Megalodesulfovibrio gigas DSM 1382 = ATCC 19364: one gene and its partner. The protein of the gene in region 1 interacts with the protein of each later gene in a pairwise test. Links are inferred from orthologs where the notes say so. Each region holds a gene or a part of one and is shown on either strand. Other genes may lie near its edges.

What was found.
Region 2: the proteins of hflK (region 1) and ftsH interact in binary tests that used the Escherichia coli proteins (3 or more experiments, as listed by UniProt). The link is inferred for Megalodesulfovibrio gigas DSM 1382 = ATCC 19364 from one-to-one orthologs.

What each region holds. Positions count from the first base shown.
Region 1 is NC_022444.1:1,708,467-1,713,603, reverse strand. What follows is about bases 1,083-3,904. They hold hflK (FtsH protease activity modulator HflK), read left to right. Parts: upstream 1,083-1,840; coding sequence 1,841-2,968; downstream 2,969-3,904. Other genes in these bases: hflC (protease modulator HflC), read left to right, coding at 2,965-3,807; DGI_RS07480 (alkylphosphonate utilization protein), read left to right, coding at 1,549-1,770; DGI_RS07485 (ribonuclease J), read left to right, coding at 1,083-1,448. Outside these bases: more of DGI_RS07485, read left to right, coding at 1-1,082; DGI_RS17885 (helix-turn-helix domain-containing protein), read right to left, coding at 4,078-4,401; DGI_RS07465 (LexA family transcriptional regulator), read left to right, coding at 4,554-5,137.
Region 2 is NC_022444.1:332,569-336,268, forward strand. The notes cover bases 809-3,700. They hold ftsH (ATP-dependent zinc metalloprotease FtsH), read right to left. Parts: upstream 3,323-3,700; coding sequence 1,295-3,322; downstream 809-1,294. Other genes in these bases: folP (dihydropteroate synthase), read right to left, coding at 809-1,274; DGI_RS01440 (MT-A70 family methyltransferase), read right to left, coding at 3,618-3,700. In the rest of the region: more of folP, read right to left, coding at 384-808. UniProt on the Escherichia coli protein: Acts as a processive, ATP-dependent zinc metallopeptidase for both cytoplasmic and membrane proteins. Plays a role in the quality control of integral membrane proteins.

The DNA.
Region 1 (5,137 bases):
TCACCCATGGGCACGAGGACCACATCGGCGCCCTGCCCTGGCTCATGAGCCACCTGAACGCGCCCATTTACGGCTCCGGTTTCACCCTGGGCCTGGTGCGCAACAAGCTGCGCGAGCACAACCTGGAACGCTTCATCACCCTGAATCGCGTCCAGGCTCGCGACCGCATTGTGTTCGATGACGTGGCCGTGAACTTCTTCCCCGTCTGCCACTCCATTGTGGACGGCTTTGCCCTGGGCTTTGAAACCACCGTGGGCCGCATTCTGCACACTGGCGACTTCAAGATCGACCCCGCCCCCATGGACGGCCACGCCACAGACATGGACGGCATCCGCGAATTCTGCGCAGACGGCGTCCTGTGCATGCTCTCGGACTCCACCAACGTGGAGCGCGACGGCCACTCCCTCAACGAACGCGAGATCATGAGTTCGCTGTCGGAGATCTTCAAGACCTGCCAGGGCCGCATCCTGGTCACGCTGTTTTCCAGCCACATTCAACGCATGCAGGAAGTGTTCGAGCTGGCCTGGCAAACCGGCCGCAAGGTGGCCGTGGCCGGCAAGTCCATCTCCTCCAACATTGAGCTGGCCCAGGAGCTCAAATTCCTGGCGGCCAAGGAAGGCGTGCACATCCCCCTGGAAGAAGTGCCCACCGTGCCGGACCGCGAACTGGTGCTGCTGGTCACGGGTTCCCAGGGCGAACCACTCTCCGCCCTGACGCGCATCACCGCCGGGGAGCACAAGAGCCTGCGCATCCACGAGGGCGACACGGTCATCATGTCCTCGCGGTTCATTCCCGGCAACGTCAAGGCCATCTATCGCGTCATCAACCAGCTCTACAAGCTGGGCGCCGACGTGTATTACGAAAGCATTCACAACATCCATGCCTCCGGCCACGCCTACAAGGAAGAGCTGCGGCTGATGCTTGAGGCGGTGAAGCCCAAGTACTTCATCCCCGTGCACGGCGAATACCGCCACCTGGTGAAGCATGCAGACCTGGCCCGCCACTGCGGCGTGGCCGGGGAGCGAGCCATCGTGCTGGAAGATGGCCAGCCCCTCACCTTCGTGCAGCATGGCATCCGCTTTGAGGACGCCGTGCCCGCCGACGCCATCTATGTGGACGGCAAGGGCGTGGGCGATGTGGGCCACACCGTGCTCAAGGAACGCCAGCTGCTGGGCGGCGAAGGGCTGGTCATCGTGGTGATGGTGCTGGAAGAAAAAAGCTGGGACATCATCCACGGGCCGCAGGTGGAATCCAAGGGCTTTGTCTTCGCGCAGCAGTATTCCCACGTGCTGGAAGACGCCCAGTGCATCATCCTGGACATCTTCGAAAACGTCCCCCCTGGCGACGTGGACAAGCTCAAGGAACGCATTCGCAGCGCCCTCAGACGCTTCTTCCGCAAGGTGCTGGACCGCGACCCCGTGGTGGTGCCCCTGGTAATGGTGGTGTAACGCCCCCAGACGCCTCCCCACAGCACAACAGTTCGCGTGCCGGCCCGCCTGCGCAGGCAGACCGGCACGCTCTCCATTACTCTTTTGTCAGGATACCCTCATGAGCGACACACCTACCAAAGACAGCAACGGCACCCCCCTGCAGGACGGGGACAACGTCCTGCTGACCAAGGATCTCAAGGTCAAAGGCGCATCCGTCACCCTCAAACGCGGCACGCTCATCAAAAATATCCGGCTCACGGACAATCCGCAGGAGATTGAATGCAACGCAGAAAAAGTCAAAGGACTGGTACTCAAGACCTGCTTTCTGAAGAAAGCGTAATCCTTGCACCCTGCTGCGGCACCCGGTCCTCCTTGACCCGCCCCTGCATCTCATCTAGAAGTACGCCATTATGAACTGGGACTGGGACAAACTCAATTCGCGCAAGCCGCAAGGCCCCTGGGGCCCGCGGCCAGGCAACGGCCCCGAGGGGCCGGATCTGGACAAGCTCAAGGATGTCCTGAACAAACTGAAAACCCCCGGCGCCAGGATCCTGCTGCCGCTGCTGGCGGTCGTCTGGATGGCCACGGGCTTTTACAGTATTGGACCGGCAGAAGTGGGCGTGGTGCTGCGCTTTGGCGCGTTCCATCGCATCACGGATCCAGGCTGGCATTATCACATCCCCTACCCCGTGGAACACGTGCTCAAGCCGGAAGTCATGGCGTTCCGACGCGTGGAGGTGGGTTTTCTCTCCATGCAAGGCGGCCGGCAGACCCAGCAGGGCCAGAACCGCTCCCGCCCGGAAGAAAGCCTGATGCTCACCGGGGACGAGAATATCGTGGACGTGCAGTTCATCGTCCAGTACCGCATCAAGGATCCCACGGACTTCCTCTTCAACGTCCAGAGCCAGGACGACACCGTCAAGCACGTGGCCGAGGCTGCCATGCGCGAAGTGGTGGGCTACAACCTCATCGACAACGTGCTCACGGACAAAAAAGAAGCCATTCAGCTGGATACCCTCAAACTCATGCAGGGCGTGCTGGACCGCTACCAGGCCGGCATCTATGTGGAAGCCGTGCAGTTGCAAGACGTGCATCCGCCCCGGGAAGTGGTGGACGACTTCAAGGACGTGGCCAGCGCCCGGGAAGACAAGAACCGCTTTGTCAATGAAGCCCAGGCCTACAGCAACGACATCCTCCCCAGAGCCCGCGGCGAGGCTGCCCGCATCATCAATGACGCCCGCGGCGCCCAGCAGGGCACCATCCATCGGGCCGAGGGCGAAGCCGCCCGGTTCTCCGCCGTGCTGGAAGCCTACCGCAAGGCGCCGGATATCACCCGCGAACGCCTGCAGCTGGAAGCCATGGAACACATCCTCGCCAATCAGGATACGGACAAGCTCCTGCTTGATGCGGAAGTGGCCAACCGCACCACGCCCTATTTCCAGCTCGCGCCGCCAGAGGCCCTGGCCGGCCAGCCCGCCGCAGCACCAGGAACCCCTGGCGCCCCCGCCGGTCAGCCCGCCCTGCGAGGTGCCCCATGAAAAAACTGTTCATCCTTGGCCTGACGGCCTTTGTCCTCATCGTCGTCGCGTCCATGTCCTTGTACACGGTCTCGCAGGTGCAGACAGCCATCATCCTGGAATTCGGCAAGCCCATTGGCGAGGCGAAAGCCCCGGGCCTGCACTTCAAGCTGCCCTGGCGCAATGTCATCTGGTTCGACAAACGGATTCTGGACTACGACGCCAAGGCCCGCGAAGTGCTCACCAGCGACAAGAAGACCCTTCTGGTGGACAACTACGCCAAATGGCGCATCACCAACCCCCTGCTGTTCTACCAGACCGTGCGCACCCCCGCCGGTGCCCTGCAGCGGCTGGACGACGTGATCTATTCCGAAATGCGCGAGGCCTTGGGCCGCTACACCATGACGGAAGCAGTCTCCACCAGACGCGCCGCCATCATGCTGGAAGTGTCGGAACGCTCCTCCAGACTCATCGCCGAATACGGCATCGAAGTGGTGGATGTGCGCATCAAACGCACGGATCTGCCTGACCAGAACCTGAAATCCATCTACAACCGCATGTCTGCCGAACGCAAACGCCAAGCCAAGCAGTACCGCTCCGAAGGCGAGGAAGAAGCAGCAAAGATTCGCTCCGAGGCAGACCGCGAGCGCACAGTCATTCTGGCGCAAGCCCGCCGCGAAGCCGAGATACTCCTTGGCCAGGGCGATGCCGAAGCTGTGCGTATCTACGCAGAAGCGTACGGCGCGGACCCCAGTTTCTATGCCTTTGCCAGAAGCCTGGAAGCCTATACCAACGGCCTCAAGACACGCACACGCATGGTCCTGGTGCCCGGGTCTGGCTTTTTCCAGCACCTGCCCTAGATCATTAAGACATTCTCCCCGCGGGGATTTGCACCCTCCCCGCGGGGTCGCCGGCAGTGTAACATGTGAACCAAAATGTTACAACTGTGTCCCCAATGAGACACCTGCCGGTGCATGCAAATACCCAGCAGCCGCAGCAGATAAACTAGCAGCCTACCACTGTTCATCTTTTTTTTTTGCGCTTCCAACTATTGTGGCACTGAATTTGTATTATGTACTTGCTTGCTTGTGCCAACAGGCTGACCAGATTGTTACACACGCGCCAGCAGGTCATTTGTGCAAGGAAGACGATTTTCGTTTCGTTGATCCCTTGGGCCGACCTGGCGGACGCGACGGCGCCGGGAGAAGCTGCTCAGGAATCCCCAATTCCACCAACTGCTGGATGCGTTCCTTCGGCGCACGATCCCCCTTGATGATGCGCGAGATCATCGAGGGATGCACACCCAGATCCACGGCAAGTCGGTTTTTGTAAATTCGATGATACGAAAGCCACGCCTCAAGCTTTTGCTGCCGGTCCGTTGTCGTGTCAGCCAGCAGCGCAGCCAGGAAGCTTTCGGAGAAGGAGTGTTTTTCTGAGGCAGCGGATTCTGTCATGTGCAGGTCAAGGAATTGCAGTGTTTCTTCGTGTATGGTATAAAAACCATGCTCGTGTACATCGAATTTCGTCTAGATATAGGCTAGTTTTTCCACTGTCAAGGTGAATCGGGCTCAGTCCCCCATTCTCCACATACCAAAGGAGTTGCAGCGTGCCAGGTTTTGAAGAAATTTTCGACCGCATCAAGGTTGCCACCAATACCCGCACCCAGGTGGAACTTGCTGAAGTGCTTGACATTCGTCAGTCCAGCATTTCAGACGCCAAGCGGCGGGATTCGGTGCCCTCGGACTGGTACCTCAAGTTGTTCGAGAAGTACGGTCTCAACCCGGACTGGCTCAAGAGCGGTCTCGGCCCCATGTATCTCAAGAGCGAGCAGGGGTACGAACCCTATGACGGCCCCCAGGCGGCCAGCCTGCGCGAGGAAGCCGCCAAGTATGCCGAACCGGACAGCAAGTCGCAGATCATCACGGTCTTTGGCATGCAGGGCATCGACGCCGCCACCGGCAAGTGGATGCCCAAGAGCATCGGCAAGCTCTCCATTCCCCTGTCCCTGGCCCGGCCCAGCATCACTGTGGTGAAGATGGACGCCTCTTCCATGGAGCCGCTCATCCGCCGCAGCGCCTATGTGGGTCTGGACACGGACCAGAAGAACATCCTGTCTGGCGAGTTGTACGGCGTGTTCATTCCCTTTGAAGGGCTGGGCATCCGCCGTATCTTCCTGGACGAGGAAAAGGG
Region 2 (3,700 bases), 1.4 Mb from region 1 along the record:
CACCTTGCGCTGAATGACCACCAGCGCGCCAGTGCGGCTTTTGGCCAGGGCGTCCAGGGCGGCGATGAGCTGGTTGAGATACTCGCCGTCCATGGTCTTTCTGCGGAAGAAACGTCCCGCACCCACTTCGGAAAGCGCCTTGCGGATATCCTGCTGGAACAGGATGATGATGACCAGGAAGATGGAGCCCAGGAAGTTGGTGAGCAGCCAGTTGAGGGTGTACAGCCCCAACTCCTCGGAGGCGAAATAGACCAGGATGACCAGCAACAGCCCATACAGCACAGACACGGCCCGGGTGCCCTTGATGAGCAGCAGCATCCGGTACAGCGCCGCGGCCACCACGGCCATGTCCAGCACATCGCGCCAGCCCACGCGAACGACGGTCAGGTCGAGCATGGCCCCTCCCCGCCGGCGGCCTCCACCGCGGCCACGATGTCCAGCGTCTGACGGGTCTGGGCCACGTCATGCACGCGATGGATGCGTGCACCATGGCGGGCAGCCAGGACTGTGGCGGCCTGGGTGGCCAGTTGCAGGGCCGTGGCGCGGGCGGCCTCATCCGGTGCGTCTGCCGGGACGAATCCCTGCAGAAACCGCTTGCGGGAAAGCCCCATGAGCACGGGCCGGCCCAGCACGGCCAGACGCTCCAGCCCGGCCAGCAGGGCCAGGTTGTGCGTCACGGTCTTGCCGAAGCCGATGCCCGGATCAAGTACGATGCGCGATTCAGCCAGCCCGGCCCGTACCAGCGCGGCCAGGCGTTCTTCCAGAAAGCGCAGCACGTTGTCCACCACATCGTCGTAGTGCGGGTTCTGCTGCATGGTTTTGGGCCGGCCCTGGGCGTGCATGAGCACATAGCCGGGCTGGTGCTGCACCAGCACATCCACCAGAGCAGGGTCAAAGCGGCAGGCGGAGATATCGTTGACGATGGCGGCGCCGGCAGCCAACGCCCGGGCCGCGGTTTCGGCGCGCCAGGTATCCACCGAGAGGACCAGCCCCCGCGCCGGCGGGGCGTCCTGCAGCAGCTCGAACACCGGTTCCAGCCGCCGCCATTCCTCGTCGGCCGGGACTTCATCGCTGCCGGGGCGGGTGGATTCGCCGCCCAGGTCCAGGATGTCCGCCCCTCGGGCAGCCAACGCGAGTCCATGCATGACCGCGGCGGCAGGCTCCAGGAACCTGCCGCCGTCGGAAAAGGAATCCGGCGTGATGTTGACGATGCCCATCACCAGAAAAGGTGATGGCCCCAGGCGAGCGCCGTCCCGTATTTCCCAGCAGACCATGCCCCGCGACCCCGGACGGCCTAGGAGCCTGCAGGGGGGGTGGAGCCGCCGGCCTTGTCGGGCGGGGTGGAGCCGTCAGACCCGGCAAACGCAGGCGCACCGGCGGAAGCAGCATCGGAAGACGCGGCATCCGGATCGCCCGCCCCTGCGGCCTGCGCCGGGGTGCCGGCCTGGCCGTCGCCCTCGCCTTCCGCCGCCGGGGGCGTCTGGGAACCCTGGGACGCCTGGGGCTGCGGCTTGCCCAGACCGCCATTGAAGGGGGGCAAAGGCTCACCGCGGATGAGACGATCCACATCGTCGCCGGTGATGGTTTCGCGTTCCAGCAACGCCGCGGCGATGGCGTGCAGCACGTCGATCTTCTCGCGCAGGATGTCCAGGGCCGTCTTCTGCCCGTCTTCCACAAAGCGCTTGATTTCGGCGTCGATGAGCCGGGAGGTTTCCTCGGAATGGGTCTTGTAGTGGCCCAGGTCGCGGCCGATGAAGACCTCGTCGGACCGTTCGGCGAAGTTCAACGGCCCCAGGGCCTCGCTCATGCCGTACTGACAGACCATGCGACGGGCCATGTTGGTGGCCTGCTCAATATCGTTGCCCGCGCCGGTGGTGTATTCGTTGTTGATGACGAGTTCCGCCGCCCGGCCGCCGAGCATCATGGCCAGACGATTTTCCAGGTAGGTGCGCGAGAAGCTGTGACGGTCCTCGGGCAGGTACTGGGTCACGCCCAGGGCCCGGCCGCGGGGGATGATGGTCACCTTGTGCAGCGCGTCTGTGCCGGGGAGCATGCGCCCCACCAAGGCGTGGCCGGCTTCATGGTAGGCGGTGTTGCGCTTTTCCTCATCAGTCATGATCAGGCTTCTGCGCTCCTTGCCCATGAGCACCTTGTCCTTGGCCTCCTCGAAGTCGGACATGTCCAGCTTGTCCTTGTTCATCTTGGCGGCGTGCAAGGCGGCTTCGTTGACCAGATTTTCCAGATCCGCGCCGGAGAAGCCGGGCGTCCCCTTGGCCAGGATATCCAGATTGACGTTGTCCGAAAGCGGCGTGCGACGGGAGTGCACGCCCAGGATGTGGCGGCGGCCCTTGAGATCCGGCGTGGGCACCACCACCTGGCGGTCGAAGCGGCCCGGCCGCAGCAGCGCGGGGTCCAGCACGTCGGGCCGGTTGGTGGCGGCGATGAGGATGACGCCTTCGTTGCTCTCAAAGCCGTCCATCTCCACCAGCAGCTGGTTCAGGGTCTGCTCGCGTTCATCGTGCCCGCCGCCCAGGCCGGCGCCGCGCTGGCGGCCCACGGCATCGATTTCATCGATGAAGATGAGGCAGGGGGCATTCTTCTTGCCCTGGACAAACAGATCGCGCACGCGGGCCGCGCCCACGCCGACGAACATTTCCACAAAGTCCGAGCCCGAGATGGAGAAGAACGGCACCCCGGCTTCGCCAGCCACGGCCCGGGAGAGCAGCGTCTTGCCCGTGCCAGGAGGGCCCACCAGGAGCACGCCCTTGGGGATGCGGCCGCCCAGGCGGGTGAACTTCTTGGGATCGCGCAGAAAATCCACCACTTCCGTAAGCTCTTCCTTGGCTTCATCCACGCCGGCCACGTCCTCGAAGGTGACGCGGGCCTGCTCCTGGGTGATGAGCCGGGCCTTGGAACGGCCAAAGGACAAAGCCTTGCCGCCGGAACTCTGCACCTGGCGCATGAAGAAAAAGATCACTGCACCAATGATGAGGAAGGGTAAGAGGTTCACCAGCAGCACCATGTAGCCGGCTTCTTCGTCCGGCTCGGCCTTCACGCGGACCTTGTTTTCCATGAGCAAGGTGGTGATGCCGGCATCGCGCGGGGCGTAACTGGAAAAGTTGGTGCCATCAAGCAGTTTGCCAGAGATGTTCTGGTCCTGCAGCAGCACTTCCTGCACCATGCCTTCCTGCACGCTCTGGACGAATTCGCTGTAGGTGAGTTTTTTGACCGAGCCGGCTGGCTGATTGAACGCGTTCAACAGGGCGATGAGCACCAGGCTCAGAACCACCCAGATGACCAGATTGCGACCGAAATTGTTCAACGTATATCTCCCGTTTCTGGAGAGTAGGATAGCATTCCTGGAGGCAATGTCTATAGATGGATGCCGGGTTTTTGGCAACGCCGGGATGCGGAGATGACAATTTCTTAAAACCCCGGGCGGTTGAAGTCCTGCACATCAAGGCTTGCATCCGCCGCCGCGAGCACGTAAGGAAAGGCGGTCCTGCCGCGGAAGCGTATCGTCACCGGTGTGGCGCCTGGTCTTCAAAACCAGTGTGGGGGTGAGAGCTCCCAGGGTGGTTCGACTCCACTACGCTTCCGCCACCCCCCTGCCGGGGTCACGGCGCTGTCTGTTCTTCCTGCTGCACCTCAAGTTCCTGCCCGCACTGGGAGTGGTTCGCATACGTGGTCCAGGTGGGAT